DNA from 3 places in the Crossiella sp. CA198 genome. Region 2 is predicted to be linked to each of the others. Evidence: riboswitches for the same ligand, from Rfam matches in the RefSeq annotation. Region 2 holds a riboswitch; each other region holds the start of a gene.

What was found. A riboswitch is a leader RNA that binds a small molecule or an ion and turns the genes downstream of it on or off. The one in region 2 is predicted to bind cobalamin.
Region 1: another riboswitch for cobalamin. It lies ahead of ACTOWY_RS12220 (ABC transporter substrate-binding protein); the one in region 2 lies ahead of metE (5-methyltetrahydropteroyltriglutamate--homocysteine S-methyltransferase).
Region 3: another riboswitch for cobalamin. It lies ahead of cobN (cobaltochelatase subunit CobN); the one in region 2 lies ahead of metE (5-methyltetrahydropteroyltriglutamate--homocysteine S-methyltransferase).

Annotation. Positions count from the first base shown of each region.
Region 1 is NZ_JBQJIM010000006.1:222,882-229,056, reverse strand. Features, by position in the region: gene ACTOWY_RS12235 (MarR family winged helix-turn-helix transcriptional regulator) at 1-157, shown strand, start outside; gene ACTOWY_RS12230 (MFS transporter) at 260-1,522, shown strand; gene ACTOWY_RS12225 (superoxide dismutase) at 1,678-2,301, opposite strand; cobalamin riboswitch at 2,416-2,553, shown strand; gene ACTOWY_RS12220 (ABC transporter substrate-binding protein) at 2,582-3,559, shown strand; gene ACTOWY_RS12215 (FecCD family ABC transporter permease) at 3,556-4,587, shown strand; gene ACTOWY_RS12210 (ABC transporter ATP-binding protein) at 4,584-5,357, shown strand; gene ACTOWY_RS12205 (Scr1 family TA system antitoxin-like transcriptional regulator) at 5,363-6,175, opposite strand, start outside.
Region 2 is NZ_JBQJIM010000042.1:17,618-23,792, forward strand. Features, by position in the region: gene ACTOWY_RS41555 (glycoside hydrolase family 88/105 protein) at 1-375, shown strand, start outside; gene idi (isopentenyl-diphosphate Delta-isomerase) at 521-1,057, opposite strand; gene metE (5-methyltetrahydropteroyltriglutamate--homocysteine S-methyltransferase) at 1,204-3,492, opposite strand; cobalamin riboswitch at 3,644-3,839, opposite strand; gene ACTOWY_RS41570 (NACHT domain-containing protein) at 3,895-6,175, shown strand, end outside.
Region 3 is NZ_JBQJIM010000043.1:2,800-8,974, reverse strand. Features, by position in the region: gene ACTOWY_RS41740 (PIG-L family deacetylase) at 1-1,012, opposite strand, end outside; gene cobN (cobaltochelatase subunit CobN) at 1,104-4,709, opposite strand; cobalamin riboswitch at 4,745-4,878, opposite strand; gene ACTOWY_RS41730 (hypothetical protein) at 4,885-6,000, shown strand; gene ACTOWY_RS41725 (precorrin-8X methylmutase) at 5,997-6,175, shown strand, end outside.

The DNA.
Region 1 (6,175 bases), on a different contig from region 2:
GATCGTGGAGATCAGCGATCAGGGGCGGGCGTTCATCCGGGCCGATGTGCAGGCGCGGGAACGCTGGCTGGACAAGCAGTTGGCCGAACTCGACGACTCGGACCGGGAAGTGCTGGCCCGTGCGGCCGAGATCATAGACAGGATGGCGGGGCAGTAACGAGTGACGACCTACGCGGAACGTGAGCCGGAACAGTTAGACCGTTCACCCAACGACTCCCCACCCCCGCGTAGCAGTCCATCTCCCGTGCGGCGCAAGGGCATGTTCGCCTCGCTGCGCACCCGCAACTACCGCTACTTCGTCGCAGGCGCGAGTATCTCGCTGATCGGCGTCTGGATGCAGCGGGTCGCCCAGGACTGGCTGGTCCTGGATCTCTCGCACGGCAGCGCGGTCGCCCTCGGCATCGCCGCCGCCCTGCAGTTCGCGCCCACCCTGGTGTTCTCGCTGTGGGCGGGCGTGCTGGCCGACCGGATGGACAAGCGCAAGCTGCTGATCGGCCTGCAGACCGCGATGGGCCTGTGCGCGCTGGCGCTGGGCCTGCTGGTGGTCACCGGCGCCGCGCAGCTCTGGCACGTCTACGCGCTCTGCCTGGCGCTGGGCTGTTTCACCGCGGTGGAGACGCCGGTGCGGCAGTCCTTCGTGGTGGAGATGGTCGGCAAGGACCAGGTGACCAACGCGGTCGCGCTGAACTCGATGAACTTCAACCTGGCCCGGATCACCGGCCCGGCCATCGCCGGTGTGCTGATCACCCTGATCGGCACCGGCTGGGTGTTCCTGCTCAACGCGGCCACCTTCGTCGCGGTGATCCTCGGCCTGTTCCTGATGAACCCGGCCCAGCTGCACCGCGGCACGCCGGTGCCCAGGGCCAAGGGCCAGCTGCGCGAGGGCCTGCGTTACGTGCGTGGCCGCAAGGACCTGGTCGTGCTGATGGTGCTGGTGTTCTTCGTCAGCACCTTCGGCCTCAACTTCAGCACCACCCTGGCCGTGGTGGCGCGCAACGTCTTCCAGCGCGACGCCGACGGCTACGGCCTGCTCTCCACCCTGCTGGCGGCAGGCACCTTCCTGGGCGCGCTGCTGGCCGCCCGGCGCAGCACCAAGGGCAAGCCGCGGCTGCGGGTGATGATCGGCGGCGCGATCGTGTTCGGGATCCTGGAGATCGTGGTCGGGCTGATGCCCACCTTCACCGCGCTGGGACTGATGCTGATCCCCACCGGCATCGCCGTGATGACCTTCACAACCACGGCCAACTCGACCGTCCAGCTGGCCGTCCGGCCGGACATGCGCGGCCGGGTGATGGGCCTGTACATGCTGGTCTTCCTGGGTGGGACCCCGTTGGGCAGCCCGGTGATGGGCTGGGTCGCGCAGGAGTTCGGCGGCCAGGCGCCGCTGCTGGTGGGCGGGATCGTGTCCCTGCTGGCCGCAATCGTGTGCGGAGCCGTTCTCGCAGGTCGCGGCGGCATGCGCTGGCCGGTCGGCCGATGGTCACGCTTTCGGGTGCGCCGCCGGGGCTTGACGACGGAGTGAAGTAAGCCTAACCTAAGTCTTGTCCGCTTCGTGGTGGGAGCGGCAGTCAGTTCGGGAACAGAGTGAGGCCCCGGCTCCGTAAGGAGTCCGGGGCCTCACTCTTTCGGCGACGTCAACTTGTCGGAGCATCCACCGCCGAAGTTCTGGGGCAACGATCAGGGCAGCAGCAGACCGTTCTTGCCCGCGCGGGCGTCCTCGAAGCGCTTGCCGACCTCGGCCCAGTTCACGATGTTCCACAGGGCGTTGATGTAGTCGGCCTTCACGTTGCGGTACTGCAGGTAGTAGGCGTGCTCCCACACGTCGAAGACGACTAGGGGGGTGGTGGCGATCGAGAGGTTGGAGTGGTGGTCCTTGAGCTGCTGGGTGATCAGCCGCTGGCCGATCGGGTCCCAGGCGAGCACGCCCCAGCCGGAGCCCTGGATGGTGGTGGAGACGGCGTTGAGCTGGGCGCGCAGCTTGTCGAAGGAGCCGAACTCCTCGTCGATCGCGGCGGCGAGTTCGCCGGTGGGCTTGTCTCCGCCGTTGGGCGAGAGGATCTTCCACCACACCACGTGCATGGCGTGTCCGGCCAGGTTGAAGGCCAGGGTGTGCTCCAGGCCGACGATCGAGCCGAAGTCGCCCTTGTCCCGGGCCTCGGCGATCTTGTCCAGGGTGTCGTTGGTGCCCTTGACGTAGGCCGCGTGGTGCTTGCTGTGGTGCAGCTCGTTGATCTCGCCGCTGATCGCCGGCGCGAGCGCGGAGTAGTCGTAGTCCAGATCGGGCAGGACGTAGGCGCCCATCAAGAGCCTCCCCATGTGAATGGCAGTCAGTTCATGAGAGTGCTGTGCAACTACAAGTTACTTGCAACAAGCCATGGTCACGAGTTGGGGTCGGCAGTTTGACCTGGCTTGTCCTGCCGGGTGAGCATCAGCGGCAGAAGTCCGAATGTTCGCCTTCAAGCAGGGGAAGCCGGTCGAAATCCGGCGCTGACCCGCAACGGTGGGCCGCTTCACGCGGTGAGCCCGAGTACCTGCCGAGGGTGCGATCACCGAACTCCGTCGAGGCTCGCGGAAGGTGTCCATGAAGAAGTCGTTGCTTGCCGCTGTGTGCGTGCTCACGCTGTCGTTCTCGGCTTGTGGGAGCCCGGCGGCCGCCCCGCAAACCCCGGCCGGGGCCGCGCAGGAGATCGTCAACTGCGGCCGGACGCAGAAGTTCGACGGCCGGCCCCAGCGGATCCTGAGCATGAACCAGCACGCCACCGAGGTGCTGGTGGCGCTGGGAGTGACCGACCGGATCGTGGGCACCGCCTACCCGGACACCCCGGACGTGCCCGCGGCCATCGCCACCGACTACGCCAAGGTCAAGACCATCTCGCAGAAGTACCCGACCCTGGAGCAGCTGCTCGGCACCGAGCCGGACCTGGTGGTCGGCGGCTACGCCAGCGCCTTCGCCGAGAAGGACGGCCGCGGCCGGGACGCTCTGGAAGCCAAGGGGATCCGCACCTTCCTGCTCTCGGAGAACTGCCCGGACGCCACCGCGGCCATCGGCACCTACACCGATGACCTGGGCGTGCTCGGCCGGCTGCTCGGCGCGACCGAGCAGGCCACCAAGCTGATCGGGGAGACCAGCAAGGCCGTGGACGAGGTGACCGCCAAGGTCGCCGCCGCGAACAAGCCCGCGGTGCCGGTGTTCTTCTACGACAGCGGCGAGCAGGCCCCGTTCACCGTCGGCGGGCGCGGGCTGGGCAACGACCTGGTCAAGCGGGCAGGCGGCCGCAACATCTTCGCCGACGTGCCCAAGGTCTTCGGCGACGCCAGCTGGGAACAGGTCGGCGACCGCGCGCCCGAGGTGATCGTGCTGGTGGACTACCTCGGCGACAACGGCGGCGTGGACGCCAAACGCCGCTTCCTCGAAGGACATCCGCTGGCCAAGGGCACCCCGGCGGTACGGAACAAGCGGTTCGTCACGCTCACCCTGCCCGACCTGATCGAAGGCATCCGGCTGCCCGCGGCGCTGCGCACGCTCACCGCCGGGCTGCACCCGGACCTGGCCAAGTGACCAGGGTTCCCCTCGGCCTGACCCTGCTACTCGGTTTCCTGGCGCTGCTCGGCGCCGCCAGCCTGGCCCTGTCCTTCGGGTCGGTGGCGGTGCCGGTCGGCCAGGTCTGGCGGATCCTGCTGCACTGGGCCGCACCCGGGCTGGTCGAGGCCGACTGGACCCCGGTGCGGGCCTCGATCATCCGCGAGTCCCGGCTGCCCAGGGTGGTGCTGGCGGTGCTGGTCGGCGCGGCGCTCGCGCTGGCCGGGGCGGTGGCCCAGGTGGTCACCCGCAACCCACTGGCCGATCCGTACCTGCTGGGCGTCAACTCCGGGGCCGGGTTCTTCGTGGCCGTGGTCATGGTGCTGGGCATCGGCGCCGGGGTGCTCGGCGCGGCCACCGTGCCGATCGCGGCCTTCCTGGGCGCGCTGGTGGCGTTGCTGCTGGTGCTCACGGTGGCCGGGCGGTTCGGTTCGGTGACCGCGCTGGTGCTCGGCGGACTCGGCGTGGCACAGATCTTCGGCGCGGGCATCCTGATGGTGATCTTCCTGGCGGCCAAGGGCGATCAGGCCAAGCAGGTGTTGTTCTGGCTCAGCGGCGGACTCGGCGATGCCCGCTGGGGGAGCATGGTCGTGCCAGGGGTGGTGCTTGTGCTGGCGCTGGCCGCGGGCATGGCGGTCGGGCGCTGGCTCAACCTGCTCTCCGCGGGTGACGACGGGGCCGCCGCGCTCGGCGTGGATCCGAAGAAGCTGCGGTTGCTGGCCCTGATCGCGGTCGCGCTGCTGGCCGGGACCTCGGTCACGGTGGCTGGCGGCATCGCCTTCGTCGGTCTGATCATCCCGCAGGCGGCCGCGTTCCTGGTCGGCGCGGACGCCCGGCGGCTGCTGCCGGTGGCCGCGCTGCTCGGCGGGGTGTTCCTGGTCGGGGCGGACCTGCTGGCCAGGGTGGTGATCGCGCCGCTGGAGATCCCGGTCGGCGCGGTCACCTCCTCGGTGGGCGGGCTGGTGTTCCTGGTGATGCTGTACCGGCGGCGGGGGAGGGCGGCATGAGCGTGCGCACCGAGGGCGTGCGGGTGGCCCTGGGCGGGCGGATCGTGGTGGACGGCGTCGATCTCGAACTGCGCGCCGGTGAGGTGCTGGGGCTGGTGGGGCCCAACGGTTCCGGCAAGACCTCGCTGCTGCGCACGCTGTACCGCGCACTGGCCCCGGCCGATGGCGCGGTGCTGGTGGACGAGCGGCCGGTGACCGGGTTCGGGCGGCGGGAGCTGGCCAGGACACTGGCCGCGACCACCCAGGAACCCGAGCACGCGGCCGCGCTGACCGTGTCCGAGGTGATCACCCAGGGCCGCACCTGCCACCGCGGCTGGCTGGAGTCACTGCGTGCCGAGGACCACGCCGCGGTCGGCGAGGCGATCACCCTGGCCGACCTGGAAGCCTTGCGGGACCGGGATGTCCGCACTCTCTCCGGCGGCGAGCGGCAGCGGGTCTCCATCGCTCGCGCGCTCGCCCAGCAGCCCCGGATCCTGGTGCTGGACGAGCCGACCAACCACCTCGACCTGCGGCATCAGCTCGCCGTGCTGGAACTGCTGCGGGCCCGTGCTACCGAGGGGCTGTCCGTGCTGCTCACCCTGCACGACCTGCGGCTGGCGGTGGAGCACTGCGACCGCTTGGTGGTGCTCGACGAGGGCAAGGTGGTGACCGCCGGGCCGCCGGTCGAAGTCCTCACCGCTGACCTGCTCGCCGGGGTCTTCGGCGTGCGCGGTCAGCTCAGGGAACTGGCCGACGGACGGTCCACAGTGGACATCGCGGGGACGGTATGAGCTGCCTACGCAAGTTCCTTGGCGAACTGGCGGATCAGGCGCAGCGAGTCCGCCGTGCTCAACGCGCGTTCCAGGGCCTGGTCGAAGGCGGAGTCGAACTCGCGCAACCGCACCGGGTGGTCGATCAGCGAGGTCGCGGTCACCGTCTCCTGCCACAGCAGCGTGGGCAGCTGCGGACTGGGGAACTCCAGCAGGTGGAACCCGCCGCCGCCGAGGGCGTGGAAGGCCTCCGCGGTGAACGGCACCAGCCGGATGTCCACAGTGGACGGTCGTTGCTCCACCATCGCGACCAGGTGCCGCAGTTGCGCGGCCAGCACCGCGCGGCCGCCGACCTGCTGGTGCAGCACGGCCTCGGTGACCACCGCGGTCAGCCGCAACGGGTCCGGGCCGTCCAGCCGGTGCTGGCGGATCAGCCGGGCCTCCAGGACCCGCTCGACGTCGGCCATCCGGATATTCGGCCCGGCGCCGCGGATCACCGCGCGGGCGTAATCCTCGGTCTGCAACAGGGCCGGGATCAGCCCGCCGTCGTAGGAGCGGATCGCGGCCGCGCCGTGCTCGTAGCCGAAGAAGCGCAGCGTGTCGTCGTTGAACAGCCCGCCGTAGCCCTGCCACCAGGACCGCTGCTCGGCGGCCGAGCGCAGTTCGATGAGTCCGGCATAGGACTCCTCGCTGAGCCGGTAGGCCTTGGCCAGCGCCTTCAACCGCACGTCGGTGATCTTCAGCTTCCCGCCCTCGACCCCGGAGACGTAGGGCTGGGTGAGCCGGGCGGCCTTGGCCGCGGCGACCGCGGTGAGACCGGTCAGCTCCCGGTGCTCGCG
Region 2 (6,175 bases):
TACGTGCAACACCTGGCCAAGGGCCTGGCCCGCTACCAGGACCGGCAGACCGGGCGCTGGTTCCAGGTGGTCGACCGCGGTGACGACCCGGACAACTGGACCGAGACCTCGGCCTCCTCCATGTACACCACGATGCTCGACGCGGCGGTGCAACGCGGCTACATCCCACGCTCGTACCAGCGGGTGGCCGACCGGGGTTACCGCGGCGTGCTGGCCAAGGTCCGCAACGGCGCCGACGGCCTGACCAACATCTACGACATCTCCGAGGGCACCAACGTCGGCGACCTCAACTACTACTACGCCCGCAAACGCAACACCAACGACCTACACGGCCTCGGCGCCTTCCTCCTCATGCAAGAACAACTCCGCCGCTGACCACAACGGCCAACACACCGTCCCATTCCGGCCAACACACCGTCCACAACGGCCAACACTCCGGGGAGGTTGCCCATCCCCGGAGTGTTGGCCGTTCTCGTACGGTGTGTTTGCCGTTGTGGTACGGCGGGTTGGCCGTGCCGGGTCAGCTGGTGGCGCGGGCCGCTTCGATCAGGCGGACCACGCCGGGGACCCACGGCGCGTAGTTCTGCGGGTTGGCGGCGTGGTCGGCCACCAGTTCGCTGTACTGAACCCACTTGAGCTGCTCGATCTCGCCCGGCTCCGGCTTGGCCGTGAGGTGGGCGTCCGCGCCGATCTTGCCGATCAGCACGTGGTCGAACTCGTGCTCGGCCGCCCCGTGCCCGTCCAGCGCCTGGTAGGTGAAGGCGCCGACCTCGCGCAGCTCCTCGATCTTGAGGTGCAGTTCCTCGTCGACCCGCTTGATCGCCGAGAGCGCGATGTCCTCACCGGCCAGCGGGTGCGAGCAGCAGGTGTTCGCCCACAGCTCCGGGAACCGGTTCTTGACCTTCGCCCGCTGCTGCAGCAGCACCCGGTCGTCCTCGTCGAAAAGCATCACCGAGAACGCGCGGTGCAACCGGCCGGGCGGCGTGTGCGCCTCTTCGACCGAGGTCTCCCCGATCGTGTTCCCGTCCGGATCGACGAGTTCGACGATCCTGCGCACGACAGCCATCCTGACCCCTTTGTATCCCGTGTGGCCTGGTCGGGAGCCACCGTAATGAGGCAAGCCCGCCGGGGTCCATGCACCGGCAGAGTGGACCCGGACCGCATCACGGTACTTCTTCCAGTGCGGGTCCACTCCGGACGGACTCAGCCGGTGATCTCCGCGCGGACCGTGCGCGCGGCCTCGACCATCACCCGCAGCGCCGGCCTGACCTCGGCGTAGCCGCGGGTCTTGAGCCCGCAGTCCGGGTTCACCCAGACCCGCTCGGCGGGCAGCCAGCGCAGGGCGCGGCGCAGCTGGGCGGCCTGTTCGGCGACCTCGGGCACCACCGGCGAGTGCACGTCGAACACGCCGGGACCGACGCCGCTGGTGAGTGCGCCGACGGCCGCGGCCGCCCCGCCGGAGCGGGCTGATTCGATGCTGATCACGTCCACGTCCAGTGCGCGGACGGCCTCGACCACGGTGGCCAGTTCGGCGTAGCAGACGTGCGTGTGCACCTGGGTCGCCGCCTGCGCGCCCGCGGTGGCCAGCCGGAACGCCCGCACCGACCACTGGAGGTAGTCGGCGCGGTGCTCGGCCCGCAGTGGCACGCCTTCCAGCAGACCGGGTTCGTCCACCTGGATCACCCGCAGGCCGGCGGCCTCCAGGTCGGCGACCTCGTCCCGCAGGGCCAGCGCGACCTGGTCAGCGGTGTCCGCGCGCGGCTGGTCGGTCCGCACGAAAGCCCACTGCAGCAGGGTGACCGGGCCGGTGAGCATGCCCTTGACCGGGCGGGTGGTGCGGGACTGGGCGTAGGCGGCGTACTCCACCGTCATCGGCGCGGGCCGGGTGACGTCACTGTGCACGATCGGCGGGCGGGCGCAGCGGGTGCCGTAGGACTGCACCCAGCCGAGCTTGGTGACGGCGAACCCGTCCAGTCTCTCGGCGAAGTACTCGACCATGTCGGTGCGCTCGGGCTCGCCGTGCACGAGCACGTCCAGGTCGAGTTCCTCCTGCAGCGCAACGACTTTGTCCACTTCGGCGCGCAGCACCGCGTGGTAGTCGTGCTCGCTCAGCTCGCCCTTGCGGTGCCCGGCACGGGCCTTGCGTAGTTCGGCGGTCTGCGGGAACGAGCCGATCGTGGTGGTGGGCAACTGTGGCAGCCCGAGTTCCTTGCGCTGCAACGCGAATCGCTCCTCGGCGGGCGCGGGTCGCAGTTCGTCCTGTTCGGACAGTCCGGCGATCCGGGCGCGCAACGCGGCGTCCTGGCGCACCGGGGTGCGGTGCAGCAGATCGCTGGCGGAGAGCTGTTCGGCGATCGCCGGGGTGCCTTCGCGCAGACCGCGGGCGATGGCCACCACCTCGGCCACCTTCTGCTTGGCGAAGGCCAGCCGCCGCACCAGTTCCGCGGGGAGTTCGTCCTCCACGGCCAGGTCGACCGGCACGTGCAGCAGCGGACTGCCCGCGGTCACCACGACCTCGGCGGCCATCCCGGCGAGCACGGTCGCGGTGGCCAGCGCCCGGCGCAGGTCGGTGCGCCACACGTTGCGCCCGTCGACCAGCCCCGCGGCCAGCCGCTTGCCGCGCAGACCGGCCTCGCCGACCGCCGCGGGCAGGTCCTCGGCGGCCGCGCCGGAGAAGTCCAGGCCCACGGTGTGCACCGGCAGCCCGGCCAGGGTGGTCAGCGCGGCGGGCGCGGGGAACCCGTAGTAGGTCTGCACCCACAGCTCAGGCCGCGCGGGCGATTCGGCCAGGTAGGCGTAAGCACTGGTGAACGCGTCGAGCTGGGCCTGGGTGAGGTCGGTGACCAGTGACGGCTCGTCGAGCTGGACGTGCCCGGCCCCGGCCGCTGCCAGCTGACCGAGCAGCTCGCGGTAGGCCGCCAGCACGTCATCGAGCCGGTCCAGTGGGTCGAACCCGGCGGGCGCGTCCGCGGCCGCGGCGGACAGCAGCAGGAAGGTCACCGGTCCGAGCAGCACCGGCCGACCCGGAATGCCCAGGTCCACGGCCTCCCGATACTGCCGCACCGGCTTGTCGCCACGCAGCGCGATGGGTGTGTCCGGCCCGATCTCGGGCACCAGGTAGTGGTAGTTGGTGCCGAACCACTTGGTCATCTCCAGCGCCGGGGCCTCGGGCCGCCCGCGCGCCATCGCGAAGTAGGTGTCCAGGGGGTCCTCGCCTGCGCGCAGGTGCCGCGGCGGCACCGCGCCGAGCAGCACGGCGGTGTCCAGCACGTGGTCGTAGCGGGATTGGGTGCCGGTGGGCACCTCGTCCAGCCCGGCCCGGTGCAGTTCGGTGAGCGTGTCCAGCCGCAGCCTGGTGGTGGTCTCGTCCAGGTCGGCGGCGCTGACCCGACCGGCCCAGTAGCCCTCGATGACCCGCTTCAACTCGCGGTTCGGCCCGATCCGCGGGTAGTCCAGGATGGTCGCGGACACGGTCGCTCGATCAGTGGTCATGCTGAGACGTCCTTCTTCCCTCGAGAACGACATTCCGGTCCGGGAAAGGGATTCGAACGCGCGGCAACCAGTCCGTGCGCGACGGCTGGGCGCCCCACGGCCATCCCTCGTGGCCGAACCGGGAACGTGCCTGCCCAGGTGGCTGGCACGGCCGATGGCAGGTCTTCGGACTCGCGGGCAGGCCTGGGCTCAGGCTCCTACTGGCCGTCGCTTCCCAGACGCGGTGTGCGTCCAGTGCGATGACGGCGGTCGTTCCCGCTAACCGCTGCGGGGCAGTCCCGGACTTCCACCGGGTTCCCTCTTACGACGCCACAAACCCCGTTTCGGGACCCGTGGCGAACCATCAGCGCTTCCGACCCTACCCGCGGTAACTCTTCGGCGGCAGCCCGCGACACTGTTCGCATGGGGCAGGACATCGTGACCGCGATCACCTTCCAGCAGGTCCAGAAGGTGGTGAAACAGGGCCGCGTCCAGGACAGCAAACTCATTGAGGCGGTGGACAAACTGGCCGGGGTGATCCTGCTGGTCTCCGGCGTCACCATCGCCAGGGAGACCCTGTCCTTGCTGGGCGCAAAAAACGAAATCACCAAACTCGGCCAGGCAGCTGCCAAGAAACTCCTCAACCGCGACGCTGGCGATTTCCTGGACCGCTCCCGCCGCATGGCCGCCGCCCACTGCCTCCTCACCTACACCGCCTTCTTCACTGCCCTGGACCGCCACGCGCCGGACCTCATGGCCGCGTTCGCGCTGACCGACGCGGAAAAGATCCACATGCTCCCCGACCGGGCGTTGATCGACAGCCCGGTCGTGCTGCCCCATCCGGTGCACAGCGAGACCACGCACCGGCGGACCCTCTACCTCGCCCTGGCCAGTCGATTCCAGCTCTTCGCCGCGGGCCTCAACTACCAGTTCCGGGAACGCGATCTGACCGAGGCCGTCGAGTCCGCAGGCAGGGCGGCCGAGGAGGTCTACCAGGCTCAATATCTCGAACTGCTGCGCGACAGCCCCGATTTCACCGCCTGGGTAGGCCGCCAGGACCAGCACCGCATCGACCGCGGCCTCCAGGACCTCGCGGACCGGATCGCCGAACTGCACCCCGGCGCACAGAGCGACGCCACCGCCGCTGATCTGTCCACTGTGTACGGTCACCGCCTCGCCGACCCGGTCTTCGGCGACCACGCCCAGGCCGACGGCCTGGTGTTCCCGGCCAAGCAGGACGCCTTCATCCCCCAGGCGTTCAAGGTGATCCGCAACCTGTCCGCGGAGGCCAACCTCGAACACGAGCCCCGCTGGACCGACCTCCCGATCAGGGAAGACCTCGGCGATTTCCTGCTGGAGTTCCTGCATTCCCCCTACAGCACCCAAACCCCACTGCTCGTACTTGGTCACCCCGGCTCAGGCAAGTCCCTACTGACCGAGGTGCTCGCCGCCCGACTGGCCGCCCCCGCCTTCACCGCCGTCCGGATCGAACTCCGGGACATCAACCCGGAAACCGACTTCCAGGACCAACTCGAAACCCAGATCAAACGAGACACCGGCCGCGTTGTCAACTGGTCGGAGTTCGCCAAGTCCCGCGCGGACAGTCCACCCCTGATCATCCTGGACGGCTACGATGAACTGTTGCAGGCCAACGGGAAAGTCTTCGCCGACTACCTGATGCGGGCCGCCAACTTCCAATCCCGCGAGGCCATGCTCGGCCGCCCGGTCCGCATCCTGATCACCAGCCGCATCACCCTGATCGACAAGGCCACCCTCCCCGCCGACACCACGGTCATCCGCCTCCTGGAATTCGACCGCCCCCGCCAAGAACTCTGGGCCGACACCTGGAACACGCACAACGCCCGCCCTTTCACCGTTCCGGAGTCGCATGCCCTGCTGGAACTGGCTGAGCAACCCCTGCTGCTACTCATGCTCGCCATCTACGACGCCACGGTGAAACCCTTGGCAGACGCGGAAAATCTGGAACGCACCGAGCTGTACCACAGCCTGCTCACCGAGTTCATCCGCCGCGAACGCCGCAAAGATGCCACCGACCCTGCCCCCAATGTCACCGCCGAGCTGAATCGCCTTGGCGTGGCAGCGATCGGCATGTTCAACCGCCAGGCCGTGCACATCCTGAGCACCGAACTGGACGCCGATCTCGCCTACTTCACCAAGGCCCGCGCTCCGGAAGGCCCCGGTCGCCGACTGACCCAGGCCGAGCTGCTGGTGGGCAGCTTCTTCTTCATCCACGAATCCCGCGGCCAGGTCAACGACGCCAAGGCATACGAGTTCCTGCACAACACCTTCGGCGAGTTCCTGGTCGCGGACTTCCTGCTCCGCCAAGTGATCCGCGAGACCACCACGGTTGCCAAGCTCTCCGGCGACGAAGCCCTGCGCGGTGCCCTGGACGCACACCTGGCAACCCTGTCCCCGCAGTGGTTCGCCTGCCTGAAACACGTCCCCCTGCACAGCCGCCCGCAAATGGTCCGCCTGCTACGGGAATGGGCCCGCGGCCGCGTAGACGCCGAAGCCCTGGACCGCATCCTGCACCACCAGCTGCGCGCGATCGTCTACAGCCCGGACGCCCTCGCCTACACCGCCCGGCACGACGGCGATCCCTATCCCCGCAACGCCCTGCTGGCCCAGCAGGCCACCTACAGCCTGAACCTGGTGGTTCTCCGCGCCGCGCTCGCGGACGACC
Region 3 (6,175 bases), on a different contig from region 2:
CACCCAGGTCACGCGGGCCCAGCCAGCCGGATTCGCCGTCCTGCCACCAGGTTCGCAGTCCGCCGCTGTGCACCGCGAACGCCTGCAACCTCCCGGCCGCGGTGCGCGCCACCCAGTTCGTGCCGCCCCAGTACCGGTGGTAAAGCCGTTGCGGCCAGCCGCGATACCCGGCGGTGTTGGTGATCTGCTGGTCGAACTGGGCGTAGGCGGCGAACTGCTCGTCCTTGTCCCGCTGCTGACCGGCGTCCAGGTTCACCGGGCTGTGCTGGATGTTGTAGCCACGGTAGGTGATCAGCGCGACGCGCTGGGTGGCTGGCAGGCGGCGCACCGCCAGGATGGCCAGCCGGGCGGCGCTGACGTGGTCGCGGTGGTCGTGCAACCGGTCCGCCGCGCCGTGCCGAGGGTCGGGCTGCGGGTCCTGCACCCGGACCACGGTGGGCCGGAACCGTTGGCACAGCCCGATCAGCAGATTGATCAGGTCCTCGCGATCGTAACTCTGCCGCGCCCGCACCGGACCGCCGGCGGGCACCACGGTGACCCGGCGGCTGTTGTCCTGCCACAGGTGGAACAGCGAGGCGGTGTTACCGGTCGGATCGGCCGGATCGGCCTTGGTGTCGGCGTGCTTGTCCGCCCATTCGGGCAAGTTCACGAAGATCAGGTTGACCACCCGGCCGTCCCGCTCGGCCCGGCTGAACTCGACCTGGCGGCGCAACCCGTTGGGGCCGTTGACGGTCAGCGCCTCGGTCCGCCAGTTCGCCACGTCGGCGCTGGGAAAGCCCAGCATCAGCGCGTAGGCGGCGCGGGCCCCGTCGTTGCGGCAGGCGGAGTACTGCTCACGGTCCAATTTGTACCCGGGACGACAGCTCAGCGCCGGAATGTCCGGTTCGGGACTCGGTTTGGCGTAGCCCTCGCCCGCGGTGAGGAACACGGTGGTGACCGGCAGCCGCGCCGTGATCGCGCCGGCCAGGTCCGGGTTCATGAACAGGATGTCGTCGTCCTGATGCGCCACCACGTGCAGGTGGTGGCCCCCGAATGCAACGGCCGCGCACGGTCCCCCCGTGCGCGGCCTCCGCAAGCTTTCCCCAGTTGTCACCTGGCCGAATCTAGCTGTCGCCCTCGAGTTCGCCTTCAGTCGCGAGATAAGCCTCGCGCAACGCGTCCAGGGTGGCCGGTTCCGGGCTCTCCCACAGCTTGCGCTCCGCCGCCTCCAGCAACCGTTCGGCGATGCCGTGCAGCGCCCACGGGTTGGCCTCGGTGAGGAACCGGTGGTTCTCCTCGTCCAGCACGTAGCTCTCGGCGAGCTTCTCGTACATCCAGTCCGCGACGACCCCGGTGGTGGCGTCGTAGCCGAAGAGGTAGTCCACGGTGGCGGCCATCTCGAAGGCGCCCTTGTAGCCGTGGCGGCGCATCGCGGACAGCCAGCGCGGGTTGACCACCCTGGCCCGGAAGACCCGGGAGACCTCCTCGTTGAGGGTCCGGGTGCGCACCGCGTCCGGCCGGGTGCTGTCGCCGATGTAGGCGGCGGGGGCCTTGCCGGTGAGCGCGCGGACGGTGGCGACCATGCCCCCGTGGTACTGGAAGTAGTCGTCGGAGTCGGCGATGTCGTGTTCACGGGTGTCCACGTTCTTGGCGGCCACCGCGATCCGCTTGTACGCCGATTCCATATCGCCGCGGGCGGGCTGCCCGTCGAGTTCGCGGCCGTAGGCATAGCCGCCCCAGACCGCGTACACCTCGGCCAGGTCGGCGTCGTCGCGCCAGTTCTTGCTGTCGATCAGCGGCAGCAGCCCGGCCCCGTAGGCGCCCGGCTTGGAGCCGAAGATGCGCATGGTGGCGCGGCGGTCGTCGCCGTGCTCGGCCTTGTCCGCCTCGGCGTGCGCGCGCACGAAGTTCTGCTCGGCCGGTTCGTCCAGGGCGGCGACCAGCCGGACGGCGTCGTCGAGCAGGGCGACCACGTGCGGGAAGGCGTCCCGGAAGAACCCGGAGATGCGCACCGTGACGTCGATCCGCGGGCGGCCCAGCTCGGCCAGGCCGATCACCTCAAGCCCGGTGACCCGGCGAGACTGGTCGTCCCACACCGGCCGCACGCCCAGCAGCGCGAGGACCTCGGCGATGTCGTCCCCCGCGGTGCGCATGGCGCTGGTGCCCCATACGGACAGTCCGACCGAGGGCGGCCATTCGCCGGTGTCCTTGCGGTAGCGGTCCAGCAGCGAGTCGGCCATGGCCTGCCCGGTCTCCCAGGCGAGCCTGCTGGGCACGGCCTTCGGGTCCACGGAGTAGAAGTTGCGGCCGGTGGGCAGCACGTTCACCAGGCCGCGCAACGGTGATCCGCTCGGCCCGGCAGGCACGTAGCCGCCGTCCAGGGCGTGCAGCAGGTGGCCGAGTTCGTCGGTGGTGCGGGCCAGCCGGGGCACCACCTCGGCGGCGGCGAATTCGAGGACCTTGGCGACGTCCTCGTTGTCCTTGTCCAGCACCGAACGCACCACCTCGGTGGCGCTGCCCTGGACCCAGCCGCCCGCGTCCATCGCGGTGACCAGTTCGCGGGCCTTGGCCTCGATCGCGTCGGTGTCGGTGCGGGAGGCGGAGCCGTCCTCGTTGAGCCCCAGGGCTTCCCGGATGCCGGGCAGCGCGGCGACCTGTCCGGCCCACATCTGCCGGGCCTGGATCATGGCCAGCACCAGGTTGATCCGGGCCTCGCCCTCGGGCGCGGCGCCCAGGATGTGCAGGCCGTCCCGGATCTGCACGTCCTTGACCTCGCACAGCCAGCCGTCCACGTGCAGCAGGAAGTCGTCGAACTCCGCGTCGTGCGGCCGGTCGTCCAGGCCCAGGTCGTGGTCGAGTTTGGCGGCCTGGATGAGGGTCCAGATCTGCGCCCGGATGGCCGGGAGTTTGGCCGGGTCCATGGCGGCGATGTTGGCGTGCTCGTCCAGGAGTTGTTCCAGCCGGGCGATGTCGCCGTAGCTGTCCGCGCGGGTCATCGGCGGCACCAGGTGGTCGACCAGGGTGGCGTGCGCCCGGCGCTTGGCCTGGGTGCCCTCGCCGGGGTCGTTGACCAGGAACGGGTAGATCAGCGGGATATCGCCCAGCGCCGCGTCGGTGCCGCAACTGGCGGACATGCCGACGGTCTTGCCGGGCAGCCATTCCAGGTTGCCGTGCTTGCCCACGTGCACCATGGCGTGCGCGCCGAACTCCTGGGCCAGCCAGCGGTAGGCGGCCAGGTAGTGGTGGCTGGGCGGCAGGTCCGGGTCGTGGTAGATGGCGATCGGGTTCTCGCCGAAGCCGCGCGGCGGCTGCACCATGACGACCACGTTGCCCGCGGTCAGCGCCGCGAGGACGATCTCGCCCTCGGGATCCTGGCTACGGTCCACGAACAGTTCGCCGGGCGCCGGACCCCAGTGGCCTTCGAGTTCCGCGCGGAAGTCGGCGGGCAGGGTGTCGTAGAACTCGCGGTACCTGGCGGCGCTGATCCGCACCGGGTTGCCGGAGAGCTGGGTCTCGGTGAGCCAGTTCTCGTCCTGGCCACCGGCGGCGATCAGCGCGTGGATCAGCGCGTCACCGTCCAGCTTGGCCACGCCGGGCAGGGCGCCCTCGCCTTCGGCCGGGCCGATGTCATAACCGTTGTCCCGCAACGCGGCCAGCAGTTTGACCACGCTGGCCGGGGTGTCCAGGCCGACCGCGTTGCCGATCCGGGAGTGCTTGGTCGGGTAGGCCGAGAGCATCAGCGCGATCCGCCGGTCGGCGGCCGGGATGTGCCGCAACTGGGCGTGCTTGACCGCGATCCCGGCGACCCGGGCGGCGCGTTCCGGGTCGGCCACGTACACGGTGAGGCCGTCCGGGTCGATCTCCTTGAAGGAGAACGGGACGGTGATGATCCGGCCGTCGAACTCGGGGATGGCCACCTGGGTCGCGGTGTCCAAAGGGGACAGTCCGTCGTCGTTGGCCGCCCAGCTCTCCCGGCTGGAGGTGAGGCAGAGTCCTTGCAGGATCGGCACATCCAGCGCGGCCAGCGCGCCGACGTCCCAGGCGTCGTCCTCGCCACCGGCGGAGGCGGCGGCCGGTTTGGTGCCCCCGGCGGCCAGCACGGTGACGACCAGGGCATCGGCCTTGCCGAGTTCGGTGAGCAGTGCGGGTTCGGCGGTGCGCAGCGAGGAGCAGAACACCGGCAGCGCCTGGCCGCCCGCGTCCTCGATCGCGCTGCTGAGCGCCTCGACGAAGGCGGTGTTCCCGGCCACGTGGTGGGCCCGGTAGTAGAGCACCGCGACCACCGGTCCGCTGGTGGTGCGGGCGGTGCGCTCCAGCACGCCCCAGGTGGGGGTGGGCTGCGGCGCGGCGAAGCCGAGACCGGTGAGCAGCACGGTGTCGGAGAGGAAGTTGTGCAGTTCGGCCAGGTTGGCCGGGCCGCCGTGCGCGAGGTAGGCGTGCGCCTCGGCGCAGACGCCGCCAGGCACCGTGGACAGCTCCATCAGCTGGGCGTCCGGGGCCTGTTCGCCGCCGAGCACGACGACGGGCCGGGGTCCGGCGAGCAGCCAGTCCAGGCCCTCTTCCCACATCCGGCGGCCGCCGAGGATGCGCACCACGACCAGGTCCACGCCCTCGACCAGGGCGGGCAGGTCGTCCACGAGCAGCCGGGCCGGGTTGCCGAGCCGGTAATCGGCCTCGCCGGCGCGGGCGGAGAGCAGGTCGGTGTCAGAGGTCGACAGCAGCAGGATCACGCGTGGCTCCACATCCCTCGGGGTCCGCGCCCCATGACGGTCGGGGACGGTGAGCGGAGTGTCTGGCTCCCGGGCTCGCACCCGGTGACAGTGGCGGGACCGCGCCGGACTCACACCGGCTTCCTCCGTGGTTCACCGTTCGAGGCGACCCTACCTGCCGCGTAGCATCCCGCGGGTGCCCGCTTCGCCACATCGCCAGCGCCCGGACGCCTGTCCCGGCGCGATCGAGGTGCACCCGGCGGCCGATGGCGGCCTGGCCCGGGTCCGGGTATCGGGCGGCACGCTCTCCAGGGCGCGGCTGGCGGTGCTGCGAACGGCCGCGATCGAGCTGGGCGACGGGTCGCTTGAGCTGACCTCGCGGGCGAATGTGCAGCTCAGAGGACTGGCGGCCGGGGCTGAGGTCGAGTTGGGGGCGCGGCTGGCCGAGGCCGGGCTGCTGCCCTCGCTGACCCATGAGCGGATGCGGAACATCGTGGCCGCGCCGCTGGCGGACAACCAGGACCTGGTGGACGCGATCGACGCCGCGTTGTGTTCGCGGCCGGAACTGGCCGGGTTGCCGGGGCGGTTCCTGGTGGCCGTGGACGACGGCGGCGTGGTGAGCGGGCTGGGTGCGGATATCGGCCTGGACCTGGTTGGCTCTTCCTGGGCGTTGTCGCTGGCCGGGGCCGATTCAGGGCTGCGGGTGGCCGACCCGGTGGACGCGGTGCTGCGGGCGGCCCTGGAATTCCTGGCGCTGCGGGCCGAGCACGGCGGCACGGCCTGGCGACTGGCCGAGATCGACGGCGGTGTCGCGGAGATCACTCGACGGCTGGGCGGACCGGTGTCCACGGAGCGGCTGGCGGTGCGCGGATCAGTGCCGCTGCCCCCCGGCCCGCTGCCGGACGGGCGCCTGGTCGTGGGCGCGCCGCTGGGGCGGTTGGACCCGGACCAGTCCGGCGCCCTGCTCGCGGTGGAGCAGGTTCGGCTCACACCGTGGCGCGGTCTGGTGCTGCCGCGGACGATCACCTTGGGGCACGGGCTGATCACCGATCCGGACTCACCCTGGCACGCGGTCACCGCCTGCACCGGCCGCCCCGGCTGCGCCAAATCCCTGGCCGATGTGCGCGCCGACGCCGTGCGCCACCTCGGGTTGCCCGGCGGGCCGGTGCACTGGTCGGGCTGCTCCCGGCGATGCGGACGGCCGCGCGGCGCGATCGACGTGCTGGCCACCGCGGACGGCTACCTGATCGACGGACAACCGCACGAGGACACGGCCGCGGCGATCGACGCGGCCCGGAGGAAGCAGCAGTGACCGAGTACATCAAGGACGGCAAGGAGATCTACCGCCGCTCCTTCGCCACCATCCGCGCCGAGGCCGACCTGGCCGGACTGCCCCCGGATGTGGCCCGGGTGGCGGTGCGGATGATCCACGCCTGCGGCATGGTCGACCTGGTGGCCGATATCGGCCACTCCCCCGGCGTGGTGGC